Regions from separate parts of the Rhizobium sp. AN73 genome, predicted to be linked through region 2. Evidence: riboswitches for the same ligand, from Rfam matches in the RefSeq annotation. Region 2 holds a riboswitch; each other region holds the start of a gene.
The links. Region 2 has a riboswitch for cobalamin ahead of nrdH (glutaredoxin-like protein NrdH). Riboswitches for the same ligand answer to the same signal wherever they lie in the genome.
Positions count from the first base shown of each region.

Region 1 (4,958 bases), 1.4 Mb from region 2:
TCGTCTCCCGGCGTGCCGCGCATCAACGGCGACTGGGGTGCCTGCGACCCTGATAACCCCAGAAATCGGCGCACGCGCACGGCCTTCATGGTGGAGCAGATCGGACCCGATGGCGGCAAGACCACTGTCGTCATCGACACTGGCCCGGATTTTCGCGAGCAGATGATTGCCGCGAAGGTGGAGGCGGTTGATGCGGTTCTATATACCCACGCCCATGCCGACCATCTGCACGGCATTGACGATCTGCGCATCTATTTCGCGATCCAGAAGAACCGCATTCCGATCTATGCCGATCCCATCACCATGGCGCGCATATGGGATGGTTTTGCCTATTGCCTGGAAACGCCTTCAGGCAGCAGCTATCCGCCCATCGTCGAACCGAGGGTCATCGCCGATATCGACGCGACCCTGATCGTTGACGGGGCAGGCGGGCCGATACCTTTCGGCGTGCATATGCAGCAGCACGGCGACGTGCACTCGCTCGGCTTTCGCATCGGCGATGTCGCCTATTGCACCGATGTCAGCGATTTTCCGGCCGACAGCCTGCCCAAGCTTGCCGACCTTGATGTTCTCGTCATCGATGCGTTGCAGCACCGTTATCACCCCAGCCATCTTTCGCTGGAACAGGCGCTCGGATGGATTGAAAGATTAGCCCCCAAAAGGGCGATCTTGACCCATATGCATATTCCGCTCGATTATGACACGGTGATGCGCGAAACGCCCGATCATGTCGAACCGGGTTACGACCAGATGCGTTTCGAAGTCGAAATCGAGATCGAAGCGCCCTAATCCCGCCTGAAAAGGAACAGCATGTCGACCAGGCCTTTCCGTGCACCCAGTATGGCGAGCTTCTTCGACAATCTGCGCGCCAGCCGCCTGCGGGCGATGTTCCGGCGCGGCGAACTGGGGCTGGTGGCTCTCGCCGTTGTCATCGGCATTGCGGCGGGCCTTCTGGTGGCGCTGATCGGCGCACTAAGCACGGCGCTGCATGTGCTGGTCTTCGGCGTCGAGCGGCTGAGCAGCAGCGATCTGTCCGGCTGGGTCGTGCTTTCCGGGCCGATCATCGGCGGCATCGTGCTCGGCCTGATCCTGTTCATTCTTTCGAGGACCCGCAAAAAGCCGATGGTCGACCCGATCGAGGCGAATGCGCTGCATGGCGGCCGTCTGTCGCTGACGGACAGCATCATCGTCTGCGTACAGAACATCGTCTCCAACGGTTTCGGCGCGTCGGTGGGGCTTGAAGCGGGTTATACGCAGATTGCCAGCGGTGTGGCCTCCAAGATCGGTATCAAGCTGAAGCTGAGGCGAGGGGACATGCGCATCCTCGTCGGCTGTGGTGCTGCGGGCGCTATCGCTGCGGCCTTCAACGCGCCTTTGACCGGGGCGTTCTACGCCATAGAACTCATCATCGGCACCTATACCGTTGTAACGCTCGCGCCGCTCATCGTGTCGGCGCTGGTGGCGAGCATCGTGGCGGGGCTTATCGGCGGGCACGGCCTGTCGATCGATATCTATGATGCCAGCCGTGTTACGCCGCCGGATTATGTACCGGCCATCTTTCTCGGCGTGGTGTGTGCGGTAATCGGCATCGTGCTGATGCAGACGGTATCGCTTATCGAGGAAACGGCCCGCAAAAGCTCGATCCCCGGTTGGCTGCGCCCAACAATCGGCGGCGTGGCGGTGGGTGGCCTTGCACTGGTTTCACCGCAGGTCCTGTCGAGCGGCCATGGCGCGTTGCATCTCAACATCGATGCCGACCTGACGATATACGGGCTGGCCGGGCTATTCCTGCTGAAGGCGGCGGCCAGCGCCATTTCCATCGGCTCGAATTTCCGCGGCGGCCTGTTCTTCGCCTCGCTGTTCATGGGGTCGCTGATCGGCAAGATTTTCGCGCTCTGCGCGCCCTATATCGGTTACGGCTCGACATCACCGATTGTTTACGCCGTGGTCGGCATGAGCGCCTTTGCCGCCGCCATTATCGGCGGTCCACTGACGATGACGTTTCTGGCGCTGGAACTGACGGGGGACTTCCAGATCACGGCTCTGGTACTTGCCGCCGTGATCACGACGTCATTGGTGGTGCGCACGACCTTCGGTTACTCCTTCGCGACCTGGCGTTTTCACCTCAGGGGCGAAAGCATTCGCAGCGCCCATGATATCGGCTGGATACGCGACCTGACGGTGGGCAAGATGATGCGCGCCGATATTCGCAAGGCCAATGTCAGCATGGGTCTTCCGGCCTTCAAGGAGAAGTTTCCGCTCGGTTCGACGCAACGGGTGATCATGACCCATGATGACGGGCGTTATGCCGGTATCGTCCTTGTACCCGAAATCTACGCCGACCCGATGGATCGCGATCCCTCAACGATCAGCCTCGAAACCTATCTGCACTACAAGAACGACATATTGCTGCCGGCAATGAATGCGCGCCAGGCAGCGGCAGCCTTCGATGCAGCGGAGAGCGAAGCACTGGTCGTTGTCAACGACAAGATCGAGAACCGCCCGGTTGGCCTGCTCACCGAGAGCCATACGCTGAGGCGCTATAGCGAAGAACTCGAGCAGAGACGCCGGGAGGCGTCCGGCGAGCTATAAATTACATTAGAAAATTCTATTTATATATTGATATAAAATAACTTTATTATGAGTCACGTTCCTTTATGTGGTTGGCCTCTGCGTCAGGGAAGACGGTGCGTGAACCGACGTGGCATCACATCGTAAAGCTGAGGCTTGACTGGTGATGTGCGCTATGTATACGTTACTTTATAACATAACAGTCACGCAAACGAAGAGGTCTTTCATATCGAAGTTGAACTACCCGTGCAGGCGGTTGACAGCGACCGGCGGCAGTGTAGGTTCGCTCCGTCATGGTTCTTCCGCCACCCGGTGGAAGCTAAGAGGAATCCGGTGAAAACCCGGAGCTGTCCCGCAACTGTAAGCGGTGAGCCGATCGCCCACGATGTCACTGGCAGCAATGCCGGGAAGACGGGCGAGGTGGCTTTGACCCGCAAGCCAGGAGACCTGCCTGACAAATTGTAATTCCGTGGTCGGGGGGTGCCATGGGGATGATGGCTGTTCCGGCATTCCGCTGGAGGCCCGTCATTTTCGTTGCCGCCTCGTGAATGAGGCATTGTGACAACCGAAACCGAACCAACCAATCGAGAGCCATCCGCGCCCGACGCCGTGCTGCTTGTCGCCAAATCGGCGTTTGCGGCAGCACCGCATCAGGACATGCGGCGTCTGGCAGCGCTTACCGGCCAGCTGCGCGGAGCGAAAATCGTTCGTTTCGCGTTCACCGAGCAAGGCACGCCGTCTTTGCGTGAAGCGCTGTTCGAGCTTATCGAGGAGGATGTCGGCGATGTCCTCCTCGTGCCGCTGATGCTGCCCTTGGAGCCGAGCTTTCACAACTGGCTGATCAAAACCCTGAAACGATGGCGGGCGGCGGATTCGCGCCCGTGGCCATCGCTTTCAATAGCGGCCAACCCCACCTCCAGCGCCCTGATGGTACGTCTTCTCGAAGACCTCGCCGAAACGGCGCAGGCGCTTGATCTTTCATCCTCAGTGCGTCCGGCGGGCGAGGGGTCGCTGGTGCCTGCGCAGAAACGCCGCGTTCTCGTCTGTCAGGGCGGCCCGTGTAATTCGGCGGGTGCGGATGTGATCTGGGGTCATCTGCGCAACCAGCAGGAACGACAGAAGCTCAGGGTAACCGGCGACGGCACCATGACGGCCAAATCGACCTGTCTCGGCCCCTGCAACCTTGCGCCGGTCATGCAGGTCTTTCCCGAAGGCACCTATTACGGCGGTGTTACCGAGGAAGCTGTCGATCGCATCGTTGCCGAACACCTGCTTGGCGGGTGTGTCGTCGACGATTTTGCCTATCACCCGACCGGCCGCAAACAGCGGCTGCGCAATCTATCTGAATAGCATGAGAGGAAACATAATGTCGGCAAAGAGCTTTTCGCGTCTGGCGGCAGCCGGGCTTGCGGCTTTCATCACGGGAGCGGCAGCCAATGCCCTCGCCACCGAACCATTGCGCGTTGGCGCCACCTACATCACGAGCGGCCTTGATCCGGCAAAGGGCTCGAACGGCTGGGCTCTCGTCAGTCACGGCGTGGGTGAAAACCTCTTTACCGTCGACAAGGATGGCAGGCTTGTGCCTGATCTTGCCGATAAAGCCGAACGTACCGGCGATTTGACCTGGACCGTGATGCTGAAACCGGACCGCGCCTTTTCCGATGGTTCTCCGGTAACGGCAGCAGCGCTTGCTGCCGGTTTCGAGCATACTTTCGCAACCAACAAGGCGGCGCTCGCGACGGGTGGAAAGCTGGACTTTAAAGCGGCCGACGCGCTGACGCTCAACATCACCACGGAGAAGCCTGTTTCCTTCCTGCAGGCGCTGTTTGCGGAGTGGCCGCTGGTTGCCTATACGCCTGCCGCCGATGGCAAGGCTCTTTTCACCGGGCCGTATCAGATCGCGGATTTCAAGGCGGATACGTCGCTTAAACTGGCGCCGAATACGCATTTTACCGATGCAGGTTCCCGGTCTCCTGTCGATTTCCGCAGGTTCGGCGACGCGCAGAGCATAACCCTTGCGCTGGAAGCGGGCGAACTGGACCTCGCCTTCGGACTACCTTCGGAGGTCGTGAAGCGGCTGGAGGCCAATCCGGACCTGACGATCAAGTCCTTCCCGGTTGGTTATCAATATCTCGCCTTCTTCAATACGAAACGGACGATTACCACCGACATCAAAGTGCGCGAGGCGCTGGACCTGACTTTCGACCGCAAGGAACTGGCTGCCGCGATCAACGGCGGTGAGCCGGCAACCGGCGCTTATGCAGCCTACTTCCCCTTTGCCGGAAAGCAGCCCCGGCCGACAGACATTAAAAAAGCCGAAGTGCTTCTTGATGAGGCGGGATGGGTCAAGGACGGGGCAGGGAACCGCGCAAAGGATGGCGTGCCGC
Region 1 is NZ_JARWME010000002.1:1,089,932-1,094,889, forward strand. It holds gene RBH10_RS15325 (MBL fold metallo-hydrolase) at 1-789, shown strand, start outside; gene RBH10_RS15330 (chloride channel protein) at 811-2,592, shown strand; cobalamin riboswitch at 2,849-3,041, shown strand; gene RBH10_RS15335 ((2Fe-2S) ferredoxin domain-containing protein) at 3,130-3,921, shown strand; gene RBH10_RS15340 (ABC transporter substrate-binding protein) at 3,938-4,958, shown strand, end outside.
Region 1: it holds a riboswitch for cobalamin, as region 2 does, so the genes downstream of both, RBH10_RS15335 ((2Fe-2S) ferredoxin domain-containing protein) here and nrdH (glutaredoxin-like protein NrdH) in region 2, are expected to answer to the same signal.

Region 2 (4,958 bases):
GTAACCCAGATTCATCAGGGCCTTGTTGGCGTTGTAATGCAGGAACTGCTTGACGTCTTCCGTCAGGCCGACGCCGTCATAGAGATCTTCGGTGTATTTCGCTTCATTGTCATAAAGCTCGAGCAAGAGATCGAAGGCGAAATCCTTGATCTCCTGTTTTTCGCTCTCGCCCAGACGCTCCAGCGCCCGCTGGAACTTGTAGCCGATATAATAGCCGTGCACGGCCTCATCGCGGATGATGAGACGGATCAGATCCGCCGTGTTGGTGAGCTTCGCGCGGCTTGACCAGAACATCGGCAGGTAGAAACCGGAATAGAACAGGAAGCTCTCCAGAAACACGCTGGCGACCTTCATTTTCAGCGGATTGCCACTGTCATATTCCCGCATGATAAGTGCGGATTTGCGCTGCAGGAACTCGTTCTCCTCCGACCAGCGATAGGCATCGTCGACATCAGGCGTGGAGCAAAGCGTCGAGAAGATCGAAGAGTAAGAGCGGGCGTGCACGGCCTCCATGAAGGAGATGTTGGACAACACGGCCTCCTCATGCGGCGTGGCCGAATCCGCCATCAGCCGCACGGCGCCGACGCCGTTCTGGATGGTGTCGAGCAATGTCAGCCCGGTGAAGACGCGGATCGTCAGTTTCTGCTCTTCCGGCTTCAGCGTTCCCCAGGAGGGGATGTCGTTGGAGAGCGGCACTTTTTCCGGAAGCCAGAAATTCGATGTCAGGCGGTTCCAGACTTCGAGATCCTTATCATCCTCGATACGGTTCCAGTTGACCGCGCGAATGCGGGACGCGGGTTTTACGGCGATGTTCATGTTCAGTCCCTCAATTCAGAGCGTGCAGGAAACGCAGCCCTGAACCTGCGTGCCTTCCAGCGCCATCTGGCGCAAACGGATGTAATAGATTGTCTTTATGCCCTTCTTCCAGGCGTAGATCTGCGCCCGGTTGATATCGCGCGTCGTTGCCGTATCGCGGAAGAACAGCGTCAACGACAGGCCCTGATCGACATGCTGGGTGGCCGCCGCATAGGTATCGATGATCTTCTCAGGACCGATTTCGTAGGCATCCTGATAATATTCGAGATTGTCGTTCGAGAGATAGGAAGCCGGGTAATAAACGCGACCAATCTTGCCCTCTTTGCGGATTTCGATCTTCGAGACGATCGGATGGATCGAGGATGTCGAGTGGTTGATATAGGAGATCGAGCCGGTGGGCGGTACGGCCTGAAGGTTCTGGTTATAGAGGCCAGACGCCATGACGGCCTGCTTCAACGCCTTCCAGTCCTCCTGCGTCGGGATGGAAATGCCAGCCTTTTCGAACAGCTCCTTTACCTTTTCGGTCGCGGGCAGCCATTCCCGGTCGGTATATTTGTCGAAATAATCGCCCGAGGCGTATTTGGAATTTTCAAATCCCCTGAAGCTCTGGCCCCTTTCCACGGCAAGCCGATTGCTGGCGCGGATGGCGTGATAGGTCACCGTATAGAAGTAGATATTGGTGAAATCGATGCCTTCCTCGGAACCGTAGAAGATGCGTTCGCGCGCCAGATAACCGTGCAGGTTCATCTGGCCAAGGCCGATGGCGTGGCTGGCGTCATTGCCCTTTTCCACTGACGGAACCGAGGAAATGTGGCTCATATCCGAAACAGCCGTCAAAGCCCGGATGGAGGTCTCGATGGTCTTGCCGAAATCGGTCGAATCCATTGCCGAGGCAATGTTGAGCGAGCCGAGATTACAGGAAATATCCTTGCCCATATGGCTGTAGGACAGATCGGCATTGAACTCGCTCGCTTCGCTGACCTGCAGGATTTCCGAGCAGAGATTGCTCATGCTGATGCGGCCCGCGATCGGATTGGCGCGGTTCACCGTATCCTCGAACATGATGTAGGGATAACCGCTCTCGAACTGAATTTCGGCGATCACCTGAAAGAACTCGCGCGCCTTCATCTTCTTCTTACGGATGCGGCTGTCGGCGACCATTTCCTGATACTTCTCGCTGACCGAAATCTCGGTCAACGGCACGCCATAGACCCGCTCCACATCATAGGGCGAGAACAGATACATATCCTCGTTGTTGCGGGCGAGTTCGAAGGTGATATCGGGGATCACAACCCCGAGCGACAGGGTCTTGATGCGGATTTTTTCGTCGGCGTTTTCGCGCTTCGTATCAAGGAAACGCATGATATCCGGATGGTGGGCGTGCAGATAGACCGCGCCGGCACCCTGGCGTGCGCCGAGTTGGTTGGCATAGGAAAAACTGTCTTCCAGCAGCTTCATGACAGGAATGACGCCGGATGACTGGTTTTCGATCTGCTTGATCGGCGCTCCGAATTCGCGAATATTGGTCAGGGACAGCGCCACGCCACCACCGCGTTTGGAAAGCTGCAGCGCCGAATTGATGGAGCGGCCGATGCTCTCCATATTGTCTTCCACGCGCAGCAGAAAACACGAGACCAGTTCACCGCGGCTTTTCTTGCCGGCGTTGAGAAAGGTCGGGGTTGCCGGCTGGAAGCGGCCGGAAATGATTTCATCCATCAGATCGCGGGCAAGTTTCTCGTCACCGCGCGCCAGAGCCAGCGCCACCATGCAGACGCGGTCCTCATAACGCTCCAGATAACGCTTCCCGTCGAAAGTCTTCAGCGTATAGGAGGTGTAATATTTGAAAGCGCCGAGAAAAGTCGGGAAGCGGAACTTTCTGGCATAGGCCTCGTCGTAAAGGTCACGGACGAAATTGAAGGAATACTGGTCCAGCACCTCCTGCTCGTAATATCCCTCCGTCACCAGGTAATCGAGCTTTTCCCTGAGGTTATGGAAAAAGACGGTGTTCTGGTTGACGTGCTGGAGGAAATATTGCCGCGCCGCAAGACGGTCCTTGTCGAGCTGGATTTTCCCTTCGCTATCGTAAAGATTCAGCATCGCGTTCAGCGCGTGATAATCCAGGCCCACATCCAGCGGTTTCTGGGTTACGGACGCCGGCGGTTTGGCATCCTTGTTGCGCGCGGCATTCGAGGTCAGCGTGTCCAAAATCGTTCCAATCCATGATTGACGTTGGCGACATCTTCCTCCGTGCCGAGAAGCTCGAAGCGATAGAGAAACGGCACCGCGCATTTACGCGACACGATATCTCCGGCAGATGCGAAAGCTGCGCCAAAATTCGTATTTCCCGCCGCGATGACGCCGCGAATGAGATGTCGGTTGGAGGGCTCGTTCAAAAACCGGATGACCGGTTTCGGCACCGCTCCTTTAATGCCGCCGCCCCCATAGGTGGGGGTGACGAGAACATAGGGCTCCGACACCTGAGGCACGTCCTCCTCGGCGCCGAGCGGCAGGCGAAGCACTCGCCGCCCCAACTTTAGAAGGAAGCGATGAGTGTTCTCGGACCGGCTGGAATAATAGACGATCAGCCCCATCGCGCCGCCTCCTCAGCTGATCGAGCCGATCATGTCCGGCCGGAAACCCGCCCAATGGCGTTCGCCGGCGACGACGACAGGAACCTGCATGTAACCGAGGCCACGAACGTGATCGAGCGCATCCGCATCTTCGGAGATATCGATGATCTCGTAGCTGACGCCGATGCGATCGAGCGCGCGATAGGTGGCGGTGCATTGGACGCAGGCGGGTTTGCTGTAAACGGTGACGTTCATGATTTCCTCTTTCGAAGCCGCTTTTGCGCACGGCTCAACATTGCCGATTGCAATCGCAATCGGGTGGCGATGGATCTGTCATTCAGGCGAGTTGCGGCTTGGAGCGTTTTGTTGCATTTCCGGACGTAAAACCGGGGTCCACTTTTCCTGGAAATGCTCCGGGCCACGTAAGATCACTCTCTACGCCGACGAGCGCAGGAACTTAAAAAAATGCACTGGCATGACTTCACCCCGAAGCTTGTTCTGGAAGGGGGCAGAAAAGGGCGCACGCAATTCATTTGCGTCATACACCTTCCTTCCGGACACCCCGCCCGTGGACGTTTTCGCTCAAGGCAGGTCTCCTGACTTGCGGGTCAAAACATCTATCCCGGCCTTCCCGGAGCCCTCGGCTCCAGTGACCCAAATCGGAACGATGCTCACCGCTTACAGTTGCGGGGGCAGTTTCGGCATTGCTCGGCCATGATGGCGTTGCGCACCGAATTCCCGTCTTAGCTCCCGACACTTGCGAGATCGGAAGAACCTCGAACACCACATATAGTATATGAGGAAATTTTTTCGTCAATAATTAGACACACAAAAGCCCCACCCTGTGGATCAAAAAGATTCAACACATGGTCAATGAAGGCTTAACAGCGAATGCTCGCTGTCACCCACGGAACGGGAAGGGTTGGCCTATTCCCAGATATCGATGTGAATATCGGCAGGCCGAGAGTTCTCGATCACCCGTTTTCCGTTGGGAAGATCGTTTTCGAAAAGCTTGGCGTGGATCTCAGTCGCATCGAGACCGTAGCCCTGCCATCTTTGCCGCAGGCGGTCCTCGAGCACCGCAACAGATGGACCCACGAAGATGGCGAGATCGAAGCTGACGGAGAGCTTCGTCCACGGCGCCTCGTTCAGCAGCAGGTAGTTGCCTTCGGCAAGGATGAAACGGGTCTCCGGCGCGATGGCGCGGGCGGAGGCAATGGCTATTTCGCGAGAGCGATCAAAAACCGGGACAAGAACCTCCTGCCCGCTCTGACGGACAGCGGAGACGATATCGAGAAAGCCGCGCACATCGAAGGTTTCCGGCGCACCCTTTCGCGGCAAAAGTCCCCGCTCTTCGAGAATGCCGTTATCCATATGGAAGCCATCCATAGGCAGAACAGCCGCCGCCTCGCCCCGCGTCACGAGGGCGCCGCACAGAGCCTCTGCCAGCGTGGATTTGCCGGCCCCAGGGGGACCGGCAATCGCAATGATAAAGCGAGATTTATCCTCAGCCCGCCGAAGAACGTCTTCGACGATCGTTTCAAGCTTCAGCGTCATGCGGCAAGCGTTTCC
Region 2 is NZ_JARWME010000002.1:2,512,766-2,517,723, forward strand. It holds gene nrdF (class 1b ribonucleoside-diphosphate reductase subunit beta) at 1-816, opposite strand, end outside; gene nrdE (class 1b ribonucleoside-diphosphate reductase subunit alpha) at 832-3,021, opposite strand; gene nrdI (class Ib ribonucleoside-diphosphate reductase assembly flavoprotein NrdI) at 3,009-3,407, opposite strand; gene nrdH (glutaredoxin-like protein NrdH) at 3,420-3,641, opposite strand; cobalamin riboswitch at 3,955-4,180, opposite strand; gene RBH10_RS22335 (nucleoside triphosphate hydrolase) at 4,314-4,943, opposite strand; gene RBH10_RS22340 (ATP-binding cassette domain-containing protein) at 4,940-4,958, opposite strand, start outside.

Region 3 (4,958 bases), on a different contig from region 2:
ACAGTCAGCGCGTGGCGTTCCCCCTCGGAAAGGTCCAATACGGCCACGGGTTCGTCGATCTGCACCCAGTCGGCGCCGGCCGCATGCAGGCGGTGTAGCAACTCTTCGTAGACGGGCAACAGTTTTGGCAACAGATCAAGTGGCTTGAAGGCTGCCTCACGCGCCTTGGCAAGCTTCAGGAACGTGACCGGCCCAAGAATGACCGGGCGCGTATGGATACCGAGCGCCTTTGCCTCGAGAAAATGATCGACCGGCTTTTGCGAGGTGAGCGCGAAATGCTGATCCTCAGAAACCTCCGGCACCATGTAATGATAATTGGTGTCGAACCACTTCGTCATCTCCAGCGCCGGAACGCCCTGACCCTGGTGCGCATGTCCTTCATGCACATGGCCGCAACTTGCATGCCCTTCGCTTTGGCTGCCGCGCGCCATGGCGAAATAGGTCGATAGCGAGACTTCTCCGCCCGTCCATCCGTAGAGTGACGGGATGGCACCGACCATCGCGGCCGTATCGAGTACATGATCGTAGAGGGAAAAATCGTTGGACGGGATATGGCTAATCCCCTTTTGCTGCTGAAGCGCCCAGTTTTCGGCGCGGAGCTTAGCGGCTGTTTCGAGAAGTTCTGCTTCGGAAATCTTTCCCGACCAGAAGCCTTCGAGCGCGAACTTCAGTTCGCGATGGCGGCCAATCCTCGGAAATCCGAGCGATGCGACTGGAATGGTCTTGTTTGACATTGTCATACCCCAGATGGTTTTGGGGGCATGGGTAAAGCGGACGCGTGCGGGCCCAGCCGTTGCCGGGCCAACGAGCAACCACCGGGACACCCCGCCCGTGGACGTTATTTTGTCCTGGCAGGTCTCCTGGCTTACGGGTCGTCGCCTTTGCCCGTCTTCCCGGGGCTTTCACCCCAGTGACGTTGATGGACAAAGGCTCACCGCTTACAGTTGCGGGGGCAGCTCCGGTATTGCCGATCCAACGGCGCACCGGATTCCTCTTAGCTCCGGGATTGAAACAATCAGGCCCGGAGAACCATGACACCCGCATTTCTCACCACGGGCGTCATGATGTCAATAGATATAAAGAAATCTTTATATCTTTATTTCATTCGAAAGCAGGTATCAGGACACGACCGCGCCCGGACCCGCCACAGCACCTGACGGCACCTTGCCCAGAATGATCATGCCGAGAACCTCGTCCTTCGTCACATCTTCCGTGCGGGCATGCCCGACCACCTTGCCGTTTTTCATCACGAATACCCGGTCCGCCAGATCGAAGACGTCGTGGATATCGTGGCTGATGAGGAAGATGCCGATGCCCTGCCGTTTCAGCTCCTTGACGAGATCGCCTACCTGCGCGGTTTCCTGCGGCCCGAGTGCAGCCGTCGGTTCGTCCATGATGAGGATGCGGGCGTCAAAAAGGATGGCGCGGGCAATGGCGACAGACTGCCGCTGGCCGCCGGACAATGCCTTCACCGGTTCTTTGAACCGCCGGAAATTGGGGTTGAGACGCCCCATGACCTCGCGGGCCGAGGCTTCCATGGCGACATCGTCAAGCGTGCCCCATTTCGTCTTCAGCTCGCGGCCGAGATAAAGATTGGCCGCCGCATCGACATTATCCGCCACCGCCAGCGTCTGGTAGATGGTTTCAATGCCGTATTTCTTGGCGTCGCGGGGATTGCGGATATCCACATCCTCGCCGTTGATGAGGATATCGCCCCCATCCCGCCGGTATGCGCCGGACAATATCTTGATGAGCGTCGATTTGCCCGCACCATTGTGGCCGAGAAGGGCGACCACTTCGCCGGGGAAAAGATCGACTGAGGCGTTTTCCACCGCATGGATACCGCCGAAGGAAATGGAAATATTGCGCATTTCCACGAGGGGCGTGACTTGGTCCGTCATTGGGGTTCTCCTCGGTTCTTACTTGGCGCGGGCGCGGTAGATGGTGTCGAGCCAGACGGCGACGACCAGAACCACACCAACGACGATGCGCTGGAAAGGCGTATCGATGCCCACGAGCACCATGCCGGATTGCAGCGATTGCATGACGAGCGCGCCGAGCATCGCACCCGCTATGGTGCCGACGCCGCCGGCGAGCGAGGTGCCGCCGATGACCGCCGCCGCGATCGTATAAAGTTCGTCCAGTTCACCCTGGGCGTTGGTTGCCGCATTGAGACGGGCAGTCGAGATTGCCGCCGCGATGGCGCAGAGAACGCCCATCAGCGTGAATATCTTCACCGTGACCCAGCGGGTCTTGATACCGGCGAGTTCGGCCGCTTCCGGGTTGCCGCCGATGGCGAACACATAGCGTCCGAAGCGCAGCCGCGTGGCAATGAAAGTCATCACTGCACCAACAGCGAGCGCCATCAGCACCGGAATGGCAATGCCGTGCGGAATGAACAGGCCACCGTCCGGCCAGGTTATGCCATTGGCATCAGCATAGTTGCGGGCGATGTTGATCGGCCAGGGATAGCTGTTGACCACCGCCACGAAACCGACGACGACGAAGCAGCCGAGCGCCACCAGAAAATATTCCGCCCAGACCGGCCGCAGCGGAAAGCCGAAACGGCGGCGCTGGTGGCGGGAATTGAGGATTGCCGCGACGATGGCGACACAGGCGACAATGGCAGCGATCCAGCTCCATGTCGCGCCGATCGAGCCGCTGGTGCCGCCGCCCATCAGGCGGAAGGTGGAATCCATCGGCGCCACGGTGCGGCCGCTGGTAACGAACCAGGTGCCGCCGCGCCAGACCAGCAGGCCACCGAGCGTGACGATGAAGGACGGCACATTCAGAAAGGCGATGATAGAACCCTGCAGCATGCCGATAGCGCCGCCAACGAGAATGCCGACCAGAAGCGTGACGATCCATGTCGCCCAGTGTTCGAAGCCGAGAAGCTGCGGCAGGATTTCCGCCTGCATGACGCCCATGATCATACCGGAAAAGCCGAGGATCGAGCCGACCGACAGATCAATGTTGCGGGTGACGATGACAAGCACCATGCCTGTGGCCATCACTGCAACGGATGCGGTCTGGACGGAGAGGTTCCAGAGGTTTCTCGGTGTCAGGAACAGCCCGCCCGAGAGAATATGGAAACCGATCCAGATCAGAAGAAGCGCACCGACCATGCCGAGCAGCCGGGTATCAAGCTCCGTGGCGTTGATGAAACGCGAAATCGAGCCCGTCTTTTCCGTCTTGGGGGACGCTGTGGAATTGGATTGTGTCATGTCGGCCATGGACTGCCGGTCCTCCTTACATCTGAAAGGCGCCGCGCCACATGCCGTGGCGCGGCGCCCAAACGTCAACCTATCGGTCTCAGTTGCAGGCCTTGACGGATCCGGCCTTCACACCCTGGCAGGCCGTTTCCTTCTTGATCCAGCCGGCATCGATGACGACGTTCAGATTGTCCTTGGTAATGGCGATGGGCTTGAGGAAGACCGACTGCATCGTCACTTTTTTCGGACCACCATCAAAGGCAGTAACGCCCTTGATTTCCGTCATCTTCTTGCCACCGGCCAGCGCGAGCGCAATACCGGCCGCTTCCTTGCCGAGTTCGCGGCTGTCTTTCCAGACGGATACCGTCTGCGTGCCGAGTGCGACACGGTTGAGAGCGGCGAAGTCTGCGTCCTGACCGGACACGGGAACCGAGCCCGCCATGCCCTGCGCGGCAAGAGCAGCGATTGCGCCACCGGCCGTGCCATCGTTCGACGCGACAACAGCGTCGACCTTGTTGTTATTCTTGGTCAGGAACTGTTCCATGTTCTTCTGGGCATTTTCCGGCTTCCAGCCATCGGTATAGGCTTCGCCGACATTCTTGATCTTGCCCGAGGAAACGGCAGCCTTCAGAACTTCCTGCTGGCCGGCAAAAAGGAAGTCCGCATTCGGGTCGGAAGACGAACCCTTGATGAAGACGTAGTTGCCTTCCGGCTTGACCTTGAAGACTTCGGCTGCCTGAAGGCGTCCGACTTCCTTGTTGTCGAAGGTGATGTAGAAGGCGTTCTTGTTTTCGATCAGGCGGTCGTAACCAACCACCGGAATACCTTCGGCGACGGCCTTTTCAACGGCCGGGCCAATCGCGTCGCTGTCCTGCGCAAGAATGATGAGCGCATTAGCGCCCTGGGAAATCAGCGATTCCACGTCGGTCAGCTGTTTTGCCGCGGACGACTGCGCATCGGCGGAAATGTATTTCGCACCGGCCTTGTCGAGAGCTGCCTTGATTGCCGCCTCATCCGTCTTCCAGCGCTCTTCCTGGAAATTCGACCAGGAAACGCCAACGACGAGATCAGCCGCAATGGCGGCAGTGTGCAGGGAAACGAGTACAGCAGTACCCGCCAAAAGCTTGGCAAATGAATTCATGATGTCCTCCCGGTAAGGGCGAAGCCTGCACCTCCATGCAGGGAAAACGCCCGGTAAAAGCTGTCGGTCTCTGTGGTTTCACAATTTTCTCGACAGTCGAGAAAATTAATGTCAGAGATTCCCCATGCTGTCAACAACGGCTGCGGGCAGCATCCGGGTGCCTTGATCCTTTCCGTGGTATGCGCCATCAGAGGGGATAAGCACGACAGGAAAAAAGCCGCTCAGGGAGCATACCCCAGCCCATGTCCGCCATTGCAAGCACGGAACTGGTGCGCCAGAAAAACAGCCTGTCGGTGATGGCAGCGCTGCGCCTTCATGGCAGCCTTTCCCATACGGACATGTCCTCCTTCACCGGGCTTGCCTCCGCCACCGTCTCCGCCATCACCATGGAGCTCGAGCGTGCGGGTCTCATCCTCAGAAAAGAGCAACTTGCCACTGCCGGCCGCGGGCGGCCGCGCTATCCTCTTCGGCCCAAGCGGCGACTTCTGCTACGTTGCCATCGTCATCATCTCCTCCGACAGCGTGCAATATTCGCTGGTCGATTATGCTGGCAAGCTGGTGGACCGCTTTACCGAGCAGAGGATCACGGCTGAAAAAGGCTCGTT
Region 3 is NZ_JARWME010000001.1:1,428,699-1,433,656, reverse strand. It holds gene metE (5-methyltetrahydropteroyltriglutamate--homocysteine S-methyltransferase) at 1-734, opposite strand, end outside; cobalamin riboswitch at 833-1,049, opposite strand; gene RBH10_RS06345 (ATP-binding cassette domain-containing protein) at 1,119-1,901, opposite strand; gene RBH10_RS06340 (sugar ABC transporter permease) at 1,920-3,233, opposite strand; gene xylF (D-xylose ABC transporter substrate-binding protein) at 3,313-4,353, opposite strand; partial or broken gene RBH10_RS06330 (ROK family protein) at 4,596-4,958, shown strand, end outside.
Region 3: it holds a riboswitch for cobalamin, as region 2 does, so the genes downstream of both, metE (5-methyltetrahydropteroyltriglutamate--homocysteine S-methyltransferase) here and nrdH (glutaredoxin-like protein NrdH) in region 2, are expected to answer to the same signal.